Regions from separate parts of the Marinomonas foliarum genome, predicted to be linked through region 3. Evidence: predicted binding sites of a transcription regulator. Region 3 holds the regulator's gene; each other region holds the start of a gene.
What was found. The regulator FNR, encoded in region 3, switches genes on or off when oxygen is low (the NO sensors DNR and NnrR bind a similar motif). The targets are predictions, from matches to a motif close to TTGATNTANATCAA.

Region 1: a site for FNR is predicted at 5,387-5,400, ahead of JSY38_RS11660 (cytochrome ubiquinol oxidase subunit I). Genes of this name have one in related genera too.
Region 2: a site for FNR is predicted at 5,462-5,475, ahead of JSY38_RS03490 (HP1242/YdcH family protein). Genes of this name have one in related genera too.

Annotation. Positions count from the first base shown of each region.
Region 1 is NZ_CP070273.1:2,514,719-2,522,569, forward strand. It holds gene JSY38_RS11630 (mechanosensitive ion channel family protein) at 1-200, shown strand, start outside; gene JSY38_RS11635 (hypothetical protein) at 289-564, shown strand; gene JSY38_RS11640 (ion transporter) at 682-1,512, shown strand; gene JSY38_RS11645 (EamA family transporter) at 1,537-2,433, opposite strand; gene JSY38_RS11650 (hypothetical protein) at 2,607-2,744, opposite strand; gene cydB (cytochrome d ubiquinol oxidase subunit II) at 2,744-3,757, opposite strand; gene JSY38_RS11660 (cytochrome ubiquinol oxidase subunit I) at 3,754-5,193, opposite strand; gene JSY38_RS11665 (sensor histidine kinase) at 5,545-7,461, shown strand; gene JSY38_RS11670 (sigma-54-dependent transcriptional regulator) at 7,448-7,851, shown strand, end outside.
Region 2 is NZ_CP070273.1:751,686-759,536, reverse strand. It holds gene trxC (thioredoxin TrxC) at 89-535, shown strand; gene JSY38_RS03505 (YfhL family 4Fe-4S dicluster ferredoxin) at 560-817, opposite strand; gene trhP (prephenate-dependent tRNA uridine(34) hydroxylase TrhP) at 828-2,198, opposite strand; gene JSY38_RS03495 (TonB-dependent siderophore receptor) at 2,743-4,911, opposite strand; gene JSY38_RS03490 (HP1242/YdcH family protein) at 5,141-5,401, opposite strand; gene JSY38_RS03485 (DUF748 domain-containing protein) at 5,630-7,851, opposite strand, start outside.
Region 3 is NZ_CP070273.1:136,751-144,601, reverse strand. It holds gene JSY38_RS00725 (NAD(P)(+) transhydrogenase (Re/Si-specific) subunit beta) at 1-617, shown strand, start outside; gene JSY38_RS00720 (hypothetical protein) at 819-1,124, shown strand; gene JSY38_RS00715 (CBS domain-containing protein) at 1,168-1,761, shown strand; gene tusA (sulfurtransferase TusA) at 1,824-2,057, opposite strand; gene JSY38_RS00705 (alpha/beta family hydrolase) at 2,074-2,658, opposite strand; gene hemN (oxygen-independent coproporphyrinogen III oxidase) at 2,842-4,212, shown strand; gene fnr (fumarate/nitrate reduction transcriptional regulator Fnr) at 4,234-4,995, shown strand; gene JSY38_RS00690 (adenine phosphoribosyltransferase) at 5,020-5,562, shown strand; gene JSY38_RS00685 (YfaZ family outer membrane protein) at 5,643-6,209, opposite strand; gene ttcA (tRNA 2-thiocytidine(32) synthetase TtcA) at 6,220-7,059, opposite strand; gene JSY38_RS00675 (SprT family zinc-dependent metalloprotease) at 7,179-7,703, opposite strand; gene JSY38_RS00670 (RecQ family ATP-dependent DNA helicase) at 7,700-7,851, opposite strand, start outside.

The sequences.
Region 1 (7,851 bases), 1.6 Mb from region 3:
TAGGGCAGATTCTAGAGATATCGACCTTTCATGTGATTATCCAGCGTTTATCCAATGATGTAGTGACTTATCCTAATAGTTTGATTCTACAAAAAGCGGTTGTGCGCTTTGAAAGTCGAGAAGTCGCACAGGCAATGAGCCAATTCAAAGAGTCAGGAGATTCAGAAAATAAAGAGGAGCATAAAAACACGACCCCTTAAAGTTGAGTGAAATTTAAACAATTTTTTTAAGATAGCAGTTCTTTGTGTCATACTAAGAGGCTTTGATCTTTAAGAAAGGAAATCTCTCGTGAAATCCGATCCTGAGTCTTTGTTAAAAAACAATGATGCGCTGATTCATTCCGATGGGCTGAAAGTGAAATCTCATGCTCAACGTCCCCAAGAGGATTGGGTTTTGCACACCTTGATGATCGAAGGATACGACGTACCTTTTCGTTTCAAACGCCAGGGTAAATATCGAACCCTGCGCGGTGCTCGCGTGAACCTCACTTATTATCCTACTCAAGAAATGGTCGCAGGTATTCCTGTTGAAATCATGAAAGTTGTGCGGGTAAAACGTACATAATTAACAAGTCTGGCCACTAAACCTGCTTCTGCTTTTCTTCTGCCTGATATGAACTTAATATGGCGTGGCCTGTCTTTGATTCGGGCTATTATGATTGCATATTAGGTGTAGGTAAAAATGGAAATAGGTCATTCTGGAAGTTTGTTTGCCATGATGAAGCGCATTGAACGCAGTGCGTGGTTTCAGGGTTTTATCATTAGTATTATTGTGGTTGCTGCGCTCACAGTTGGCGCTAAAACCTATGCTTTACCGTATGGTATTGAGAAAGGCATAAATTACTTAGATAATTTCATTACCGTCTTCTTCTTAGTCGAACTTAGTCTGCGCTTTATTGCTTGTGATGATAAACGTCATTTCTTTAAAGATCCTTGGAACATCTTCGACACTATTATTGTTGCTGGTAGTTTGATGCCAATTTCCGAGACCGAGATGATTCTTGTAGCACGCTTGTTACGAGTGTTTCGTGTTTTGCGTCTGGTATCAATCATTCCTGACCTTCGATTCTTGATTAACGCCTTGCTCAAAGCTATTCCCAAAATGGGTTATATCGCTTTGTTGATGTTTATTATTTTTTACATCTTTGCAGCGGTTGGTTCCATCTTTTTCCATCATGTAAACGAGGAGCTTTGGGGCGATATTGCGATTTCTATGCTGACGCTATTTCGTATTGCGACGTTCGAAGATTGGACGGATGTTATGTATGAAACAATGGACGTGTACCCGTTTAGTTGGATCTTCTACATCATCTTTATTTTCTTAACCGCATTTGTGTTTTTAAACATGATGGTGGGTGTTGTGTTAGATGTAATGACACGCGAAACGGCGGAAGAAGAGCACGAAAATCAAGAAAATCATCACCAAGCCTTAGTGACTCAAATCTCAGAGTTGCAAGCTCAAGTAGCGCACCTTGCGGATAAGATCGACGCGCAACAAGAGCGAAAAGATTAACCTACCTTCAATTTCAAAACGACCTCAAGCGGGGCGCTGGCTAACTTTCTTTAACCAGCGCCCACCGAAAGTATTAAGCAACAAGCCAATCAACACGACCAAAATCCCCACCCATTGCATAGCACTTACTGTTTCAGAAAGAAAAATTTCCGCAGAAGTTAGCCCCACAACAGGAACGCCCAAGGTCAACGGTGCTACGGTTGCTGCAGGGTAACGAGACAACAAATAGCTCCACAAACCATAGCCAGCCAAGGTAGCAAAGAGAGATAGGTAGGCAAGTGACGCTATAGATTTAAAGCTTAGTTCAATGATGTTGCTCCACATGACATCGCCGCCATCAATAAAGTAGGCACATATAAAGAAAGGAATTGGCGGAATCCAGCTCGACCAAACGATTAGGTTTAGGTTGGCATCGTAGCCTTTTCGACTAATGATTTTAGTGAAAATATTACCCATTGCCCAGCTAGATCCTGCGGCTAAAGTTAAGCCAAAACCAAGTGCTGTCATGGTGGAGTCTTCATTGTCCAATCCGATGACCGCCAAGCCTCCAATAGCGATACCAATGGCGAGTACTTGATAAGGTCGCACGGCTTCCTTTAGCAATAAGATAGCGAATAATAGAGTAAAAATTGCTTGGGATTGCAGTACCAAAGAAGCCAGACCTGCCGGCATTCCGAAAGATATAGCGCTGAATAAAAAAGCAAATTGGCCGAAGTTCAATGATAAGGCATAACCAATACACCAAAGCAGCGGCGTATTAGGTCGAGAGAAAAAAAAGCAACCAATCATACCTATAACGAGGAAGCGTAATCCGCCCAACATCATTGGAGTGAGCTCGTCTAACCCCCAACGCATGACAATAAAGTTAAAGCCCCAGGCGACAATAATAAAGAGTGCCAAAAACATATCTTTGCGAATCATGTCTAGTCCTTAACCGTATGATGATGAGGCGTAAAGCAGCAAGTTACTTTACGTGTTTTATCATGATTTGCACATGGACAGATAAAGGAAGAATAGAGGACACAGATGCAAAAAAAACTGGCCTGCTTGTTACTTAGCTAAGGCCAGTTCTTTTATTTACTGAGATTAAGACGTTACGGCAATCCCGTCATTAGCAGTTTAATACCATAAGATGCGGTTAATATGGCAATAAAGCCGATGCCGTACAGCAGCAAAAACCATTGCCACGATTTGAGTTTGGCGGCTTTTTCTTTCAGGCTTTTGAGTGACATTAGTAACCCTCCTGATAATCTTCCACCTTACCGGCAAAGACGCGATAACCCCATAAAGTGTAGGCACAAATCAAGGGCACGAAGATGCATATACCTGGCAGTAAGAAAAGCAAGCTGCTGTCTGGCGATGCTGCTTCCATAAAGGTTAACTGTCTTGGTATTAAGTAAGGGAATAAACCAACGACAAGCCCTGCAAAACCCAGTAAGAAGAGTGTTGCTGCATACCAAAAAGGTCGACCTTCGTGGTGAACGGTTCCTGTGGCGTGGCTGTTTAAATCTTTCCAAGCCAACACCGCGACCACCAAGGTGATGATAGGCAGTGGCGATAGCCACAAGAAATTCAAGCCAGAGAACCAGCGCTGTCGAATGCCCACTTGGCTAGCCACTGTCCACAAGCTCACAATGACCATAGCCAAAATAGTGATAATCAAGAGTTGTTTGCCCAATGTCGCTGCATGCTCTTGAATACGGCCACGGCTTTTCATAAACAGATAACAAGCGGCTAATAGTGCATAGCCAGCCATTACGGAAAAGCCAGTCAATATAGAAAACGGCGTTAACCAATGCAGGCTAGATAAACTGTCGACACCGACTGGCACGCCTTGAACGATTGAGCCTAGCAACATGCCTTGGCAAAATGCCGCAATAGCAGACCCTGCGCTGAAGGCAAAATCCCAATAAGGTCGAGAGGTATCGGACTTAAACCGGTATTCGAACGCCACACCGCGAAAGATCAAAGCAAACAGCATGAGCATGATGGGTAGATAAAATATTGAGGCAATGTCCGCATAAGCCGCTGGAAAGGCGGCAAACAAGACGACTCCACCAAAGACTAACCAAGTCTCGTTGCCATCCCAAACGTGTGAGATAGAACGCATTAAATGATCACGCTCGCCTTCTTGGTTAAACCAAGGGTAGAGAATGCCAATCCCTAGGTCGAAGCCATCGAGTAGCACGTACATAAAGATGGCAAAGCCTAAGACGAGGAAGTAGAAAAAAGCCAAATCCATCATTTATCTCCTTGTGCTTGTGAAGTTTGATCGTTTGCTTGCTGTTCTTTCGTTGTTAGCGACTTTACCCAAGCCAATGCATAGCCCGGCGCTTTCATACCAATCAATTGTTGTTCTAGCGCTTCCATGGAAGGCGGCCCTTTTTTAATCAACTTACGCATAAAGTAGAGATAAACACCGATCAGTAAGCTGTAAATGATGACAAACATGGTCAAGGTAAAGAGCACACGCTCCGGAGGAAGTGGCGATACGATCTCTGACGTTCTAACGAGGTTATAGACAATCCAAGGCTGACGGCCAATTTCCACCACATACCAACCTGCCAGCACCGCAATGACTCCCATCGGCGTAAAGAGTGTCACCAGAGATAAGAAGGCTTTGTTTTCATACAAGCGGCCTTTTCGACGTAACAAGAGCGCTAGCGCCGCGATGCCCATCATACCAAAGCCAATGCCAACCATGACGCGGAAAGACCAAAACACTAGTGGTACGTTCGGTCTATCTTCAGGTGGAACGGCTTTTAAGCCTTGTACTGCACCATCCCAAGAGTGAGTCAAAATCAAGCTACCAAGATTAGGAATACCAACCTGATAATCGTTTGATTCGGTTTCCATATTGGGCATAGCGAATAGCAGTAGAGGAACGTTTGCTTCTTCCGCAGGCCAAATACCTTCCATGGCCGCCAATTTAGTGGGCTGATGCTCTCTTACGTTCAAGCCATGCATATCACCTATCCATGCTTGCAGTGGCGTTAGCACCAAGGCAAACCACATGCACATGGACAGGCCTTTTTTTGCAAAAGGAATGTTTTTCTTTTTCAGCAAATAATAAGCACTGATACCTGCTACCACGAAAGTCGCAGTGATTAACGAAGCAACCACCATGTGAGTGAAGCGGTAAGGCATAGATGGATTGAAGATGACTTCCATCCAGCTCTCGACTTCGAATTTACCGTTGACGATTTTGTGCCCTGTTGGAGTTTGCATCCAAGAGTTCGCTACAATGATCCAAAACGCTGAAATCCAAGTACCTACCATTACGGTGAGAGTAGCGAAGTAATGCAGTTTTCGTCCAACGCGTTGCCAACCGAACAGCATAACGCCAAGAAAGCCAGCTTCCATGAAGAAAGCTGTGAGCACTTCATAGGCCATCAGTGGCCCAATCACAGCCCCAGTCATTTCGGAAAATTTGGAGAAATTAGTACCAAATTCATAGGACAAGACAATGCCAGACACCACGCCCATGCCGAATGTAATGGCAAAGGGTTTGATCCAGAACTTGGCGAGCTGCAAGTAGTAAGGGTTGTGTGTTTTGAGCCATAAGCCTTCCCAAATGGCAATTAGCGTCGCCAAACCAATGGTGATGCTGGGGAAAATAATGTGAAAGCTCACAGTAAAGGCGAACTGTATGCGAGATAAGATGGCGACGTCGAGGTCCATAATGGCTCCCTTGGGAATCAATAAGCGTTAAGAGATATATAGATAAGGTTAGGCGTTTCTCTTAACTCTTAGCGTACGCATTTGCTGCAAAGCCAGAGGTAATAGGGCTAAGCCAACAATGCTAAAAAGCGCGATGATTTCGGTCATTAAAAATCCAGTATTCATGATGCTTGTCCTGTTATTTGAAAATGATTTGATTTAAATCAAGGTTGCCTTACCTACAGCAAGGGACAGGCCAATTATTAGTTAAATTTATACTATTGATTTTAAAGGAAAAATTTTCGTCTTTGCATGAAGTGTAAAAAAGGTTTACGATTTTCTCACTTTTAGGTGTAAACGAGGTTTACGATTTTGACACTTTCCCTGATGTTTGAAGTGGCCATGTTGGTGACCAGTGTGTGCGGCGTATTGGTCGCGGTCTGGTTATTGTGGCGAGCCAGAAAACAAAGTGACCTACAAGCCTTGGCAGGTTTTGCCATTATGATGGCGATTTGGTGCTTTGGGCATGTGGTCTTGTTCCAAGGCTACGAGCAAATTGGCATTCATATCATTCTCGCCAACCCACTGATGCCGACCTTTTTTTTACACTTTGCCATTCGTTTTGTGAACTCTGTCCCCGTTAAAGAGCCGATGCTTGAGCATTTATATCGTGCGGTGCCTTGGTTTTATCTCACTAGTTTCGCAGTGGTGTTACAGAGTTGGTGGATAGGCGCGGGCGATGCAATTAGTACCTTGGATACACGTTCCTTTTTTATTTTTACCGAGGCCGGGGCGTGGAATCTCGCTTATACCGTGTTGATCGGCATCTTGGCTCATGGTGTTTTGCTGTTTGGTTGGTATCGTCATTCTGGCAACAAGAAACGATCGATTCTCGCCATGTTTGGCGTTGGTGCGTGGGGCTTGTTGTTGGCGACCAGCTTTGTGTTTCCTTCTTTCGGCATTAGCTGGTTCCCTTACCCCATGTTACTGCTGCCGACGTATCTACTACTGCTGGTTTATGCAGTGGTGCGTTATCAGATTTTATCGGTTAATGCGTTCGCTAATCGGGCCTTGCTTTGGGTCGCCATGATGTTGGTGATTCTCTGTGTGATCGCGGTAATTAGTGTGGTGTCTGGCCGTATCGGTTTGCAGGCGCTGGCCAATGTACCCAGTTGGCAACTCTGGTTGTATTCCTTGCTGATCTTGGTGGTAGCTGCGCTGATATATCAGCCCTTGAGTCGCTTAATTTCTCGGCTGATTTATCCCGGAGCCTCATTAAATGAAGCGGTATTAGATACTTGGTCAACGCAATTGAAAGAGGCTCAGTATTGGACAGAATTGACAAGTGTTGGTGAGCAGTTACTTTCGCGACAAATAAGACAAAATGTAGCGATTCAATTGCAACACGGCGATCACTCGGTAGATGAGCAGAATAATGCATTGGCCATACAAGTGTTTCGATCGGAGTCTGATTGGCACTTTGTATTAATCGGTTGGGAAGATGCCAGCCCAGGTATGCGTTTGACGGCGGAAGTGTTTGCGTCTTTATTCACGACCAGTTGTGGTTTGCTTGAACGCTCGTTGGCCCTGGCGGTAGCCGAACGAAAACGCATGGACGAACAGCATCTGGTCGAGCTGGGGAGTTTGTCTGCAGCGATGGCCCATGAGCTGCGCAATCCTCTGAATATTATCTCCATGGCGGCTTATGACGCACCAGCCGAAACGCGCCAGCATATTCAAACTCAGCTAAAACGTGCGGATCGTTTGGTGAGCGATATGTTGGTCTATTCCGGTGGTTTGTCATTGCAAATTGTTGCCACACCATTGCGATCATTAATTGCTAGCGTACTGGCGCAAGCCCAGCTAGAAGGTGTGGCGTTTGAGCTAGATATCGATGAATCGATTGAGCTGGATGCTGACCCCCAACGACTACAGCAGGTGTTTATTAATCTCATTGATAACGCCGTGTCTTTTTTACGCTCCACGCCCGATGGTAAGTTGTTTATTGAAGCCGAAGAAGAGGACCAACAGCTTGTGATTCGCGTCCACAACAACGGGCCAGCAATCGATGCAAGCTTACAAGGTGAAGCCTTGTTTCAACCCTTTGTGACTAAGCGAGCAGGCGGTAGCGGGCTAGGTTTAGCCATTGTACGCCGTATTGTTGATGCCCATGGCGGGAAGATTCAGCATCGTTCTGATTCGACATGGCCTGTGACCTTCGAGCTTATTTTACCTCGCCATTTTTCTGGCACTGCTATTTCAAATAGAGAAATCCATGACTCAAAATAAAATACTATTGGTTGATGACGAACCTGCTTTTCGTGAACTGGCGAGCCGCTGGTTGGCTAATCAAGATTATCACGTGAAAACGGCGGGCAGCCTAGATGAAGCGCGGAATGCTTTGGCGTCGTTTGATGCGGACCTGATTCTCTTGGATCTTTCCATGCCGCCGAGTTTTGATCCACAAGTCACCTTGGGTGCTATGGACGATTTTACTGGTCGCCCAGTGATTATTATTACTGGTCATGCGGATCGAGAATTGGCGCTTAAAGCTATTGAGTTCGGCGCTTGGGATTTTATTGCCAAGCCGATTGATCCAGATATGTTAGCGGTAGTAGTGCGTCGAGCGATTACCAAAACCACTTTAGAACGAGAGCTGACTCAGCTAAAAAAAATCAG
Region 2 (7,851 bases), 610 kb from region 3:
TCGCTTTTTTATTTTCAAGGTTGGCAATCCTTCGGTATTTCGATTTAATCGGGTTCTATTAATAAAAGTACTTGATCACGAGGTTACAATGACCAGTTCACCAATCCAAATTGTTTGTCAAAGCTGCAGAACAAAGAACCGTGTGCCGAAAGACAAGCTGGGCAATAAGCCTCTTTGTGGCAAGTGTAAAAAGCCTGTTCTTTCAACACAACCCATAATGGGCGGTGATAATAATTTTAGACGCTACATCAATGATAATGACCTTCCTGTTGTGGTGGATTTTTGGGCGTCTTGGTGCGGACCATGTCAGCAATTCGCGCCTATTTTTGAACAGTTAGCCAGTGAAATGTCGACAAAAGCCTGTTTTGTAAAATTAGACACTGAAGAGAATCAAACCACAGCGGGTAGCTTTAATATTCGTTCCATTCCGACTTTGATGATCTTCCATCATGGCAAAGAAGTCGCTCGCTTGTCAGGCGCATTACCGAAAGCACAATTCCAGCAATGGTTAGCGCAGAACTTGCCAGCGGCTTAAGATGTTTTGGATATTGGCAGGACGTTAAACGCTGGTATCAAAATGCATCTCAACAAACTTTTCATATAGCGCTTCTTCTGTTTCGCGTCTGTCTGGGTCGGGTTTAACACAGTCGATAGGGCAGACGGCGACACAGGTGGGTTGGTCGTAGTGACCAACACATTCTGTGCATTTATCTGGATCGATAACATAAATCTTCGCGCCCATGGTGATGGCGTCGTTCGGGCATTCGGGTTCGCACATGTCGCAGTTTATGCATCGATCGTTAATGAGTAATGCCATAACTTTGCCTCTATACCGTCGCGCTGGCGTGAGGTTGGCGAGTGTTCTGTCCTTCCGGTAGGTTTCTCATGAGGATGCCCATGGAGGCATCGATGCCTTGCGGGCAAGGGATAGACACCACATGGCCACTGCCTTTTGCCACGTCGATAGGGCGACCTTGTTTGTCGTTCAGTTCGCCCAATGCAAAAGTGACATTGCCTTTTGGCGTCATTAATTCCAACGAGTCTCCCACACTGAAGCGGTTCTTCACTTCAATAGTGAGTGAGTCTTCGTTGGTAGCAATGACTTCACCGACAAACTGCTGTTTGTCACTGATGGAGTTGCCTGTCTCATAGTTTTGTAAATCCACATGGCGATGGCGCTGTAAGAAGCCATCTGTGTAACCACGGTTTGCTAGGTTATCTAAGCTGCTCATGAGACTGGAATCAAATGGGCGACCCGCGACGGCGTCATCAATGGCTTTGCGATAGATTTGTGCGGTTCTGGCGCAGTAATAAAAAGATTTGGTACGGCCTTCGATTTTCAGAGAATGCACACCCATTTTTACGAGTCGCTCAACGTGTTGAATGGCACGTAAATCTTTTGAGTTCATGATGTAAGTACCATGTTCGTCTTCAAACGCTGGCATGTATTCGTCTGGGCGGCCGTGTTCTTGTAGCAAAAACAGTTGATCGCTTGGCTCCTGAATTTGCACGGCAGAGCTTGGTGCTGTGCTGCTGGCAATGATTTGACCTGTCTCGTCTTGTGTCGCTTCGTGGGCGTTGTATTCCCAACGGCATGCGTTGGTGCAAGCGCCTTGGTTCGGGTCGCGTTTGTTCATGTAGCCAGACAATAAACAACGTCCAGAATACGCCATGCATAATGCCCCATGAACAAAGACTTCCAGCTCCATATCGGGCACTTTAAGGCGAATTTCTTCGATCTCATCCAGTGATAGTTCACGGGATAAAATAACGCGGGAAATGCCTTGTTGCTGCCAGAATTTCACGGTTGCCCAATTGACCGCGTTGGCTTGTACCGATAGGTGAATCTGTTGATCGGGAAAGGCTTCGCGAACCATCATGATTAAGCCCGGATCGGACATGATCAGCGCGTCTGGCTTGAGATCAATTACCGGCGCCAAGTCTTGCAAGTAGGTTTTCAATTTCGCGTTATGCGGTGCGATATTGCTGACCACGTAGAGCTTTTTGCCCAGCTCATGGGCTTCATTAATACCGATGCCCAGCTTTTCCAAATCGAACTCGTTATTGCGTACTCGTAAAGAGTAGCGCGGCTGGCCCGCGTAAACGGCATCGGCTCCGTAGGCGAAGGCATAACGTAGGTTTTTTAACGAACCTGCTGGAGAGAGTAATTCTGGCATGAAGGCTTTTTCTTGAGACATGAGGTTCACCGATCGATCAAAACGGGCGGAGTTTACCTGCGTGTTAATTGAACTCAAGCTCTTAGGGCGGGATTAATCGTCTAATTAAGACCTGCTTGATCTAGGTCAAAATGCCTATCTGGAATGAGGTGTTTTACGGGTAGTCAAACGAGCAAAACCCCCTCCCAGCCTCCCCCTTAGCAGGGGGAGGAGCTAAACGACTTCCGTCGATTTGTAGGTCAGATGAACCGAGGAACGAAGGTGTGATCTGACGGTTAACGGTATACATAACGCTTGAAAACGTACGTGATGCATACCAATACCCTCACAGCATTGCCTTTGAAAAAGAGTCGATTAGCTAATGATTCCATATAAAGAAACTATACAAATCAACTGATTGAAGGCGGAATGAATTGAGGGTGAAGAAGTAATCTGTCACACGCCTGATCACGGTCGTACCTCCCTCATCAGGCCTACAAAACCCGCTCCAATCTTCGCTGACTACCTTTAGCGACCCTCCTTCTCGGAAATGACAGCAGTTAAAATGTTATTGTTTTTTACTCAGTTAAAAATCGTACGTGGCAGAAAGGTAAACGCGACGACGTTCGCCGACGAATGAACCAATTTTTTCGGTAAAGCCGCTGACAGCGTATTCTTTATCAAGCAAGTTTTTGATGTTTAGCTGGAATCGCCAATCTTGCCATTGTGTCTGCCATGACATGTCGTAGACGGTGTAAGGTTTTACGGTTTGGCCCTGTCGGTTTATCTGGTCGCTCACGAAATCGGCCCCAAAGGCAATAGAGGAGTCTATGCTAGGGAAGTCGTATCGTGTCCACAAACCGAGCTGGTGATAAGGCGCGTTAGCAAAACGATCTCCGTCGGCGTATTGAATACCGTCGTTGGCTTCTTTTACGATGGTGTCATTGTAAGCGTAACTTAGATTGGCTACCCAGCGAGGAGTGATGTCAGCCATGACATCTAGTTCAACCCCTTGACTGCGAACTTTACCAAAGGCAACCAGCAAGTTACTGTCATTTGGGTCTTCTTGCAGGATGTTTTCACGGGTGATGTGGTAAGCCGCTAGGTTTACGTTTAAGCGGTTGTTAAACCAATAGCTGCGTACACCGGCTTCAAATTGTTGGCTTTCTTCTGGATCGAACAGGCTGCCATTGGCCGACTTCTGTTGGTCTGCAGCGTCTTGTGGTACAAAGCCGGTCGAAAAAGACACATAAGGTTTCCAGTTGTCATTGATTTTATAAGTAGCACCAACTCGGCTGGAATAACCTGTGTCGTTGTAGTCTGCTTTTGTAGTTCCCGTTTTTATCTTATAACCATCGTATTTTTCTTCAATCCGATCAATACGAGCGCCAGCGAGCAAGTCTAGTTGATTGGTTACTTTCCATTGATCTTGAACATACAAACCAATTTGATCCGTTGTTGTCGTTTCATCGGTTTTTAAGTTCATTGTGTAGGTATTAACATCATCTTGGCCGTAGATAGGGTTAGTTAGGCTAAGATTGGAAACGCCATCGGCTTTGTTTGCATAGCTGTATAGAAAGCTATTTTTCTGGTGGAAATAGTCGCTTCCGACTAGCAGGGTATGGTCGCCTAATTCGGCGATTAAATTACCTGCAAGCGTAATGCCTTTGCGGGTACGGACTTGGTCACGATATTGTCTTTGCGTGGTATCTGCAGTGCCATCGCTACTGCTATCTATCAGTTTGTTTATTTCATGATATTTCTGGGTTTCGGTGTTTTCGAAGTAACGAACCGAGACATTGCTGTCCAGCCATGAGTTGATGCTGTGGTCTAGGCGAGTCTGAAAGACTTGCGCGTCAAGCTCTTGGTAATCGGATTTTTCGTTATTGTTCCATGAGGTATCGGCTAAGAAGTTGCCATCGTCATCGGTTGGAATGCCGCGTAAACGGGCACCAGAAATGTATTGGTGAATGTCCGTGTATTGAACGGTAAGAGTGTTGTTTTCATCGATGTCCCAGGCATAACCAAGGTCAATAATCTGGTTTTCTTCTTCGACATTGTTTCGGTAGGAATCTTGACCGTCGGAGTAAATACCAACACGGTAGCGTTGCGAGGCGTCTTCATTAGCTGGGCCAGAGGATTCGATGCTACCACTTAAAAAGTCTTTATTACCCGCGCTGACTTTGAGGGTGTTTTTCTGTTCATACGTCGGTTTTTTCGTCACATAGTTTACGACACCGCCAGGTTCCCCTGCACCGTAGATTGCGCCAGATGGGCCTTTGAGGACTTGTATTTGCTCAATGGTAAACAGTTGAGGAATAGAGAAGTCACCAAATGGGTCGCCTTTAAGGCCGTTGTACAAGACTTCATCTTGGCTAAAGCCTCGTAACGTCACTGTCGATACGTTGTTTTGTGACATGCCAGATATTGAGCGATACAAATCGGTGATTTGTCGTGCGGCTTGGTCTTCAATCAAGGCTTCTGTCACCACTTGAACAGACTGAGGCGTTTTATCAATCGGCGTGGAGGTACGAGTAGCAAGTGCTGCTTCATCTTCCTTGTAGTAAGACAGAGCGCGGCCTTTTACCTGAAGTGTCTGAAGCTCTATGTTGGATCCATCCTTAACGTTGTTATCTCCATCATTGAGGTAACTGTCTTGTGTGATGTCATTTGCGGTATTTTCAGCAAAAATCACAGTAGAAAAAACAAGCGCACCACAGGCTTGCATCATCATTAAGGTGGTTCTTAATGTCATAGGTAAACCAAGAGTAAATGAGTAAGTTGCGTATGTTAATGTTTATGATATTCATTTACAAATGAGAATAAATTTACAAAAGTTTCAAAATACAAATGATGTGCTTTTTTATATCAAGACAGTATTCATTTCTCATACGATAGTGCGAGATGGTGCTGAAAGCGTGTGCTGTGAAGGAAGGTAAGAGGCAGAACAGCAAATAATAGAAGCCATTCTGCCAGAGGATTAGCTAGGCTTTTTCAGCCGCTAGTCTGGTGGCTTTTATATAGCCCTGAAGCGTATCTTTTAGCTGAAGTCGCTGCTTCTTCAGCTGTTCTTCTTCTGTAGTGCTCGCAGGAATGATTTCTTGCTCCATTTTTTCGACAGATTTGGTGAGATGGTTATATTCGTCGTAGAGTTTCCTGAAATGCGCATCATCCATTTTTAGTTGATGGATATCCTCTTTGAATTCAGGGAATTCGTTTACCAGAGCATGATCTTCAATCGGCATAACTGTCTCCTTTAAGTATTTACTTTAAGTTTAGGTTAGCCTACTTAAGCAGTTGTGCACTTGATGCTTGTCAGACTTTCCTTAAATAGTTATGGCTTGTTATTGGTGAATTTCAATGATGACGCATTCAGTTTATGGAAGAGTCCATAGTTTGCTGGGGGATTTGCTTTTTTTTGACAAAAAAACCGCAGTGGCTCGCGCCACTGCGGTTGTGTTTTGGGAGAAGTGTTAGAAGTTTAACTCTACTCTTGGCTTGCTGCTTCGAGAAAGGTCAACTTCAGGTGTGCATAGGTAGACACGAGAAGATGCGATACCTTCGTTGACCAAATAGTCTTTTAGGTTATCTGCGCGTTTTTGCGCTAAGTTGATAGCCTCATCTCTGGTGTCTTGGTCGATGGACACGGGTGGTTTCTCAAGACCTAAATCAAGGTAGCTTGTTATAGCACATGCTTTTAGCTGACTGTCTTTTTTGTCTTTCATTAGCGCTACCAGTTGTTCAAGGAAGGCGTCTTGAGCGTCATTTAACTGTTCGTCCTCAGCTTCAAATATTAACGGTTCGACACGAATTTTTAGTAGCTGATCACCTGCAAACTGCGCGATGCTAATGACATTGGCGTAAGGAATGAAGGTTTGCATCAAATAGGTGCTAGAGGCGGCATAAAGCGCCTTTTTAACTGGTAAGAATAAGAAATCTGTCCAGCCAAACTCAGGGTTTTCTATGTCACCAGAAAGCGGGATATTCAAATCAATATTGTTGTCTCTGTCTTTCAATACACTAACGGCAATATTCAGAGGTACGGCACCGGCTTTCATTACTGAGTTGCTTTCTTGGCGGCCACCTAAATCAAACTCCCTTAGTACTATGTTTGAGCTGCCATTTAAAACGCCGTCTTTTGCATTGAGTTTGAGATCTAAATCCAATTGCCCAGAATCAATTTGATAACCTAGGACATTGGCGATGTAAGAAGAGAAGGGCGGTAATTCTGCCTCGTTCACCACAACTTCAGTGTTTAACGTTAGCTTGTCGGCAAGTGGCCAAATAGTCGCATCGGCTTGTAATGTTGTATATTTGCCGTTGCGAGCTTTAAAAGCAAAGACAGTTGCTTGGTCTTTTTTCGTGGTATTTAGGTCTCGCAGAGACAATGTTTCTATGTCTAGTGCGCGTTTTAGCATGGGAGAAATGCTTTTATCTTGGAAGTAAAAGCGAGATTTTCCTGTTGTATCGTATGCGTCGAGAATGACGTAGTAAGGTGCTTTAAAGGCCGTGTCTTGTTCGTTTTCAAGTGTGCTTTTAGCGTCTTCGACTCTTGGTACTTGTGATTTTTGAGTGTTTTCTGTAGGGACTTTTTGCTCTTCCGCTTCAGTAAACACCAGGTTTTCAATATTCTGTTGAGCATCCAGCATTAAGTTAATATCAAGCGCGTCTGCGGTGATTTTTTTGATATCTGCACCATCTTGGTTGGCTTTTAATCGCTCTACTTTAAGGCTGTTTAGATGGCCTAGCGCGGGTAAAACTGTTTTATCATTTTGTGCGCTGATAAGTTCTGAGAAAGTGAAATCCATAATGCTTAATTGTGATAAGGAAGCCTCAAAGTCGCTGTCTTGTTGGGTAAATGAAAGGCTGTTGATATCCGCGTTTTTCCATGAAGCAATGCGCTTATTATTGGTTAACTTGCTGTCTAGAGATTCACTGCTGAAGTTAAGGTTAATACCTTCTACACGTGGTGCTTCTTGACCTGCTTGATCGACATTGAGCTGATCTGCTGTCAGGATTGCAGCACCAAGGGAAACATGTTTCTCGTCACTTTGGGTGGCATTTAATCCTTTAATATCGATCGACAGTTTAGAGTTTTGTGCCGACAGGCTGTCGCTGTCTTTTTGTAATGCTAGCGTATTAGATAGATTGAATACGTCGTAGTTGGCGGTATTTCCCGCTTGCTGAACAGTTAGTTCATTGCTTTGTACGTCAGCAATCAAAGAGGCTGTCATAGCTTCTGTTGAATCCATTGAAAAAGCTACTTCGTTCAAGGCTATTCGCAATTGTTTGTTCTGGACGGCAAGACTGTCTAGTGACAGAGCAAGCTCATTTAAGCCCAGCTCGGTAGAGGCAAGGTTAGCCGTCAGACCAGTTTCTTCATCCTGTTTGACATCAAAAGGTGCTTTCAGTGTTAGGTCGTTAAATTCTACTTGTTGTTGCGCTTGGGTAATAAGTGATTTGCCTAGCTGCACATCAAGATCGCCTGTTGCGGTTAAGCCTAGTTCATTTTGTTTTACATCAAAGGGTGTGCTTAGTTTTACGCTATTAAGTTTTGCGTTAAGGTCTGCTTGCGCAAAAGCTGGCATGTCCAGTTGCATATCTAGCTTACCTTTTGCGGTTAAGTCCGCATTATTTCGCGAAACATCAAAGGGAACGTTTAGGGCCAGTTTCTCAAGTTGTGCTTGCAACTCCC
Region 3 (7,851 bases):
TGAACCGTAAGTTCCTAAATGTCATTCTTGGTGGCATTGGTGGAAGCAAGGTCAACAAAGCAAGCGGTACTACAGGCGCTGAGCAGCAAGGTACTATTATCGAAATTCAAGCTGAAGAAGCGGCGCAAGCCTTGGCTGATGCGAAAGAAGTGATGATTTTACCTGGCTATGGTATGGCAGTAGCTCAAGCACAGCATATTGTGTATGAAATCACCAAGAAGCTTCGTGATAAAGGGGTGAATGTACGCTTTGGTATTCACCCAGTAGCGGGTCGTATGCCCGGTCATATGAACGTTTTATTAGCTGAAGCTAAGGTGCCATATGATATCGTCTATGAGATGGATGAGATCAATGATGATTTTAAAAACATCGATGTATCTATCGTTATTGGGGCAAATGACATTGTTAATCCCGCAGCGAATGAAGAGCCTGATAGCCCTATTGCCGGCATGCCAGTGTTAGAACCTTGGCACGGTAAACAGACAATCGTTCTTAAGCGAGGAATGAGCCGAGGATATGCTGGTGTTGAAAACCCTCTGTTCTTCAAAGAAAATACTCGTATGCTATTTGGTGATGCTAAAGAAAGTGTAGAAGCTTTACTAAAGCATCTGTCATAAAGCTTAAGGTGATATGAATTAAGTAAAACGCCAGCATAAGCTGGCGTTTTACTTATGGCCTGTAATAAGCAATGCTGCACTGGCCACAATTTTTTGACAAACCTTCAGATAGTGTAAATACACGGCATTTTGCAATTAATACTGGGATTTAAATTCAAGCAAGCCTATATTAAGTAGACAATTTAATGTTTAGGTATTCCAATGAAAACTCAATTACTTATGATCATTGCAGTGATTGTATCGTCTATTCTGACGATCTCTCAGCGTGCAAATGCTCAAGAAGTAAACCAGTTTCGATGGTTAGAGCCTACAGTTGAGCAGGTTTGTCATGAGGTTGTTACTCCTGACAAAGATACTGGATCAGATAAAGGTTGCTTATTTTTAAGTTTATCTTATGTTAACGCCCCACTTCTCCAATCTAATTCATACATTTTTGATGCCTTTGCTGCCAGTGCCAAAGTTATTCGTAATGTTAATCCAAGAGCTCCGCCATTTTCATTGATATAACTCACCCTATTTTTATTTAACTATTTTTTATTGGGGATCTATCATGAAAACATTAACTTACGTATCAACAAAAAGTGTAAATGAACTTACATGGCCTGCTACTATTGAAAACATTAATATCTATTCTCCTGCCGTCACTGTGTTTACGGACTTTCAAAAAGCGGGGCCTCGGGTAATTGAATCTAATACTCGTGCCGATGAGCTGGTGCAATTAATGAGAAAAGAGCACGTACGCATGAAAATAGTGGTTGATGCCGATAACCATTTTGTCGGTATTGTCAGCTTGGAGGATCTGTCTGAAGATGTCTTTATCAAACAGGTTGCAAATGGTTTTGATCGTTCTGAACTGATGGTTGCTGATTTAATGAGATCAAAGGAGGTGCTACTTGCTTTGTCCTATACTTCATTGCAGCATTCAGATATAGAGTCACTTTTATTTAGCCAGCGTAACAATAAGCTGCAGCATTTATTAGTGATTGATGAAGAAACAAAAGCCATTCGTGGCCTAGTGTCATCAAGTGATGTGGCTCGTCAGTTAAGGTTGGATATTGATGTTGGCTTTTCTAGCTTTGAACAGACTTATGAAAGTGCCATTCTTGGACATAAAGAGCACTCAAGAAAGTTGAAAGTAGCCTAATTCCCCTACTTCACTTAATAAGCAAAAAAGCCCAGATTTTGATCTGGGCTTTTTTATTTAAGTTAGCTTTCTTTTTTTTCAATCCAGTAATAGTAAATATCACCCTCTTGCGTTTGTTTCATAAGCTTGTGGCCAAGAAATTGGCAAAATTTAGGGATGTCCCTTGTTGTTGATGGGTCTGTTGCAATAACCTTGAGTACATTTTTTGCAGTGAGTTTTCGCATCTCAACATGCAGCATCATAACGGGTTCTGGGCAAAGTAAATCAGTTGCATCAAGCAGTGCTTGGTGTTCCATAATGTTTTCCCTTTGATTAGGTATTAAGTTCGAGCCATTTTTTTGTGTGTGCTGCTAATTCTAGAATGGTATCGTCTATGCTTTTGTTGAGCTTTTTAAGGGTTTTGAAGTCGTGATCAGCACCTTCAATCCATAGAACTTCGACATTATCAGGCAATGACTGTCGACTCACCCAATCTAGAGAACCAAGCTGATCTCTTGTTCCTTGAATAATAAGGCATGGTTGTTTTAACCCTTCAAGAAACGACAACCTATTTTTTTCAGGCTTGCCAGCTGGGTAAAAGGGGAAGCCAAAACAAATAACCGCTTTGACACAAGGCAGATGACTCAATTGAGTGCCTACACGCCCTCCCATCGATTTGCCAGCAACCACACATGCGTCTTCATTTTCGATAAGTTGTTCAAACTCTGGGATAAGAGACTTGAAGTTCGGTGGTGGCCTTTTATTACCTGTACGCTCCTGTTCTGCCATATATGAGAAAGTAACAGGATGTACGACTTGTTTGGTTTGCTCATTAAGGGCGTTGCAAAGGCGTACTAAAAAGTCGTTTTTATGACCTGCTCCAGCCCCATGAGCAAAGTATATAGGGAGTGTTTTCATACTTTCATGCTTAAAAGCCACTATTAAATCAGATTCATCTTAGCGTTAGAACTAAATTCAATTTTTTATAGAAATTGAAGTCGGTTTTTTCAACATTCAGGAAGATAACTATTGATCTGTGTCAGAATAAGCTCTTGCTTGAAAGAGTAGAATTCCTATTAGAAATTTTAATAGGAACGAATAATGATCTGGGATTCCGCACTTATTAGTAAGTATGATTTATCTGGGCCTCGCTATACCTCTTATCCTACTGCTCCACAGTTTGACGCTTCAATCAGCAAAATAGCGCTGATTGACAAGATGTTAATGCCATCGGAAGCAGATCTTAGTTTGTATTTTCATGTTCCATTTTGCGCGCACCTTTGTTACTACTGCGCGTGTAACAAGATTGTCACTAAGCAATACGATAAAGGGATAGAGTATGTTGAGTTGTTAGGTGAAGAAATGAGACTGCGTAGTCTTATGCTTGATGACTCAAGGAAGGTCACACAGCTCCATTTTGGTGGTGGCACCCCTACTTTCCTGACAGAAGATCTTATTAAAGTATTATTTGATAGCGTCAAACAATATTTCAATTTGGTTAATGATGGTTCACAGGATTACAGTATTGAGATCGATCCTAGAGAGATTAACTACTCAAAACTTGAGCTACTGACTGAAATGGGTATCAACCGAATTAGTGTTGGCGTCCAAGACTTTGATCATAAGGTTCAGAAAGCAATACATAGAGTACAGCCCTATAGTATGGTTGAAAGCCTTGTTGAAGACGCTAGGAAGTTAGGCATTAAATCGATTAATTTCGATCTAATCTATGGCTTGCCTTATCAATCTATTGAAGGCTTTAAAGAAACGCTTAAACAGGTTGTTTCATTATCACCAGAGCGGATTTCTTTGTTTAATTATGCACATTTACCTGATCGTTTTCGCGCTCAAAGACGCATAAGTGATGACTCTTTGCCTTTATCTAGTATGAAGCTTGATTTGCTTAAAATGAGCATAGAATACTTATTGGCCGCTGGTTACGAATACATTGGTATGGATCATTTTGCAAAACCGAATGATGAACTAGCCATAGCTCAAAAACAGGGAGAATTACAACGAAACTTTCAGGGCTACACTACACATGCGGGCACGGATTTAATCGCATTTGGTGTTTCTGCAATTAGTGAACTAAATGGCGTATATATTCAGAATTATACTGACTTACCTACTTATAGGAGTAGTATTGAAAAAGGTCAGTTAGCTATTGCTAAGGGATATATTAGTGACTGTGATGATAGAATACGCCATCATGTCATCATGACTCTAATATCACAGTTTCAGTTAAACATGACGTTAGTTGAGCAAAAATTTAGTATTGATTTTGATAAGTATTTCTCACAGGAAATAGATAGCTTAACTCCCATGCTTCAGGATGGAATGTTGGAGTTTGATCGAAGTGGAATGCAGACCACTATTAAGATCACAGGCCGTGGACGCTTGCTTATTCGCTGTATTTGTATGGTTTTCGATAAGCATTTAAATAGCACAGTAAAATTCTCAAAAGTTATTTGAATTAATATCAGGGAGATTGATATGTCACTGACACACACACACTCACGATTTAACAGTACGCTCACTTCACAGTGCCAAAACTGCAGTTTGAGCGCACTTTGCCTTCCAATCGCACTTGCAGATGAAGATATTAATCGATTAGACCAGATTATTGAGCGTAAAAAACCCCTTAAAAAGGGAGAGTTCTTGTTTCGCCAAGGTGAGGCCTTTGATTCTGTTTATGCTGTACGTTCAGGTACGTTAAAAACATTTAACATTACCTCCTTTGGAGAAGAGCAGATTACAGGCTTTTATTGTCCTAGCGAGCTGGTCGGTTTAAGTGGAATTGATTCAGGAGCCTACCCTGTGTCAGCAAAAGCACTTGAGACTACGACCGTATGTGAAATTCCGTTTAGTCATCTAGAAGAGCTTTCATCACAAATCCCCTCCTTAAAACATCAAATTTTTAAAGTTATGAGCCGTAAAATATCTGATGATCAACAGATGATGGTGCTTTTGGGTAAAAAGAACGCAGATGAAAAAGTGGCTTCTTTTCTACTGAACTTATCTAACCGTTTTAAAAAGCGTGGATACTCAGCCAGCTCTTTTCGTTTGTCTATGTCTCGTGGAGAGATTGGTAATTATCTAGGGCTTGCGGTAGAAACGGTTAGTCGTGTTATTACTCGTTTTCAAAAAAATGAGTTGATACATGTCGATGGTAAAGAGATTGAAATCGTTGATTTCCCAGAAATGCAAAAACTCGTTGGGGTTGCGAGTGATTGTGGTAAAATCAGTCAAATTTGATTGATATATTGAGGCAATACCATAATGCTCTACGATGATTTTTACGTTAAGTCACTAATACAAACAATAGAAGACTGGCCTAAGCAAGGCATCAGTTTTCGGGATATTACTCCCATTTTTAGTGACCCAAAAGGGATGAGAATGGTTGTGGATGCTTATGTGCATCGCTATATTTCTTCTGATATTACTCACATTGCCTGTATTGATGCTCGTGGCTTTCTTATTGCTGCTGTTCTTGCGTATGAATTACAAAAACCACTGATCTTGGTTCGTAAGAAAGGCAAGCTGCCAGGCAAGACTATTTCACAAAAGTATGCCTTAGAATACGGAGAGGCTGAGTTAGAAATACAAGAAGGTGCGGTTAAAGCAGGTGATGAAGTCTTATTGTTTGATGACTTAATAGCAACAGGTGGAACTCTTCTCGCCGCAATAGAATTACTGTCAGCACAAGGTGCGAATATTAAAGAGGTTGCAGCAATTATTGATTTGCCAGACCTTGGCGGCAGTCAAAAACTACGAGACACTAACATACCAGTGTTTAGCCTTTGTGCTTATGATGGTGATTGATATCGCTATTTGAGCATTTTAAGGATAGAAAAAAGGTGGCTTTAGCCACCTTTTTAGTTTGTGTTAGAGCCTTACAACTATTAGAAATCAACCATGGCACCGATTGCAAAGCCTTCATTCGCTTCAACACGGCTATTGTTATCATAAACTGCAACTGTTTTTCCATAGCTGATGTATGCACGGGCATTACGCATTGTCATGTACTCAGCACGAAATTCATAGGTATACATATGGTCTAAGTTTGTGAAAGATAAAACTTCTGGGGCATAGTAAATAGATCCATAAATGCTGATTCGGTTTGCTTGAGGTAGTGTGTAGCGGTACCAACCACCTAAAGCAAGTGCCATAGATAAATCGCTATCATTTTCTACGTCCGCATCGATGCCATATACACGAGCACCAATCCCAACTTGTAATGGTCCACTTGTGTCTGCATCTTGTACGTTAACGCCAATGTGTGTCGCTGTGAAACTTTCATCTTTGTCATAAGCAACGCCAGCGTCTACGCCGAACGTACCCATGTCAAAATTAACATCACCTTTTACTGTTTCGTTAGTTAAACTTACGCCAGCAGTCGACGCTGCGTTTACGACTGATGCGCCTAAAATACCAGCGGTCAATAATAGTGTTTTACAAGTAATGTTCATTTTTAAAATCCTATAACGAAATAATGTTTAATCTGTTCAAAGCATCAGGGTTTTGCTTCAAGCCTTTGAAATCGAATAACTCTGTATCTGCTAAGTGTGAAGGGACAATGTTTTGCATTGCAGAAAACATAGTTTCTGTTCTACCTGGGAATTCAACTTCCCATTTTTGAAGCATGTCTTTTACAACTTGTCTTTGAAGGTTCTCTTGTGATCCACACAAATTACAGGGAATAATTGGATACTCTTTCATGACAGCAAAGGCTTCGATATCTTTTTCTTTGCAGTAAGCCAAAGGACGAATAACCACATGTTTGCCATCATCGCTTAATAGCTTAGGCGGCATAGATTTGAGCTTGCCACCAAAGAACATATTCAAAAACAAGGTTTCAAGAATGTCATCTCTATGATGACCAAGAGCTATTTTAGTAGCACCAATTTCTTCCGCAAAACCGTATAGCGAGCCACGACGTAATCTTGAACATAACCCACAAGTGGTTTTTCCTTCAGGTACAATCTCTTTTACTATACTGTAAGTGTCGCGCTCTAATATGTGGTAATCAACACCCAATTCTTCCAAGTAAGCAGGTAAAATATGCTCAGGAAAGCCAGGTTGTTTTTGGTCTAAATTGACAGCGACAATACTAAAGTCTATCGGCGCACTTGCTTGCAGATTGCGAAGAATCTCCAGCATTGTATAAGAATCTTTACCGCCTGATAAACATACCATTACCTTGTCACCATCTTCAATCATGTTGAAGTCAGCAATCGCTTGGCCTGTCAGTCTGCGCAGACGTTTCTGGAGCTTGTTAAGCTCTAACTTTTCTTTAGGTCGACTAGATAAATCCATCATAAACACGCTATAAATAAAACGACGCTATATTACTATAAGGATAACGCCATCGCATCAAAAATGAAGGTTTCAGGGCAAAAGTGCACGTTAAATCACTATTATAAGAGTTTTATTACGCCCTAGCTGTTTTCTCCTATAAATTGTAAGTTTGTTTTACACCCCTTACAAATGTACTCAACTCCCTTTTGTGCTCTATTGTGGCGCTGTTTACTGAACTGATGCTTTTGACATGAGCAGCGATAAGCATATGGCTGTTTTTGAGGTGGTGTTTCAAAAGTATGGGTCCTACTGGGGTTGATGCCGTACACTTTTCTCATTACAGCTTGCCATTCTTTCCCGTGAGGCCTCACTGAATTACCATAAATCTGGAAAACAATTAGATGAGATACTTCGTGTGGAACCACAGTGTTAATAAACTCAGTTGGGTTTTGCTGGTACATAAAAAGGTTAAATCGCAGCTCGTTTTTTTGTAAGTGCGCCGTGCCTGCAGCTCGACCTCGCTGTTTTAGATTACATGTTGAACGTTTAAATTTATTGCCAAAGAATTCATCTGCCTTATCAAAGCAGTCATTTGCTTTATCAATAATATGACTTAAGGCGTTTGCTTTGTGTTCTTGAGTGGTTAACTCTAATTGCTCCATCATTGAGGACTCACCTCCAAAGCATCCATTTCATGTACTATTTCTAGCAGTGTATCTGCAAAATCTATGACTCGGTCTTTTGATAAACCGGTTAGTCTACTTAGGGATGCGATAGATTTTGGTTTATGGCGACAGATTAATCTTAGTTGGC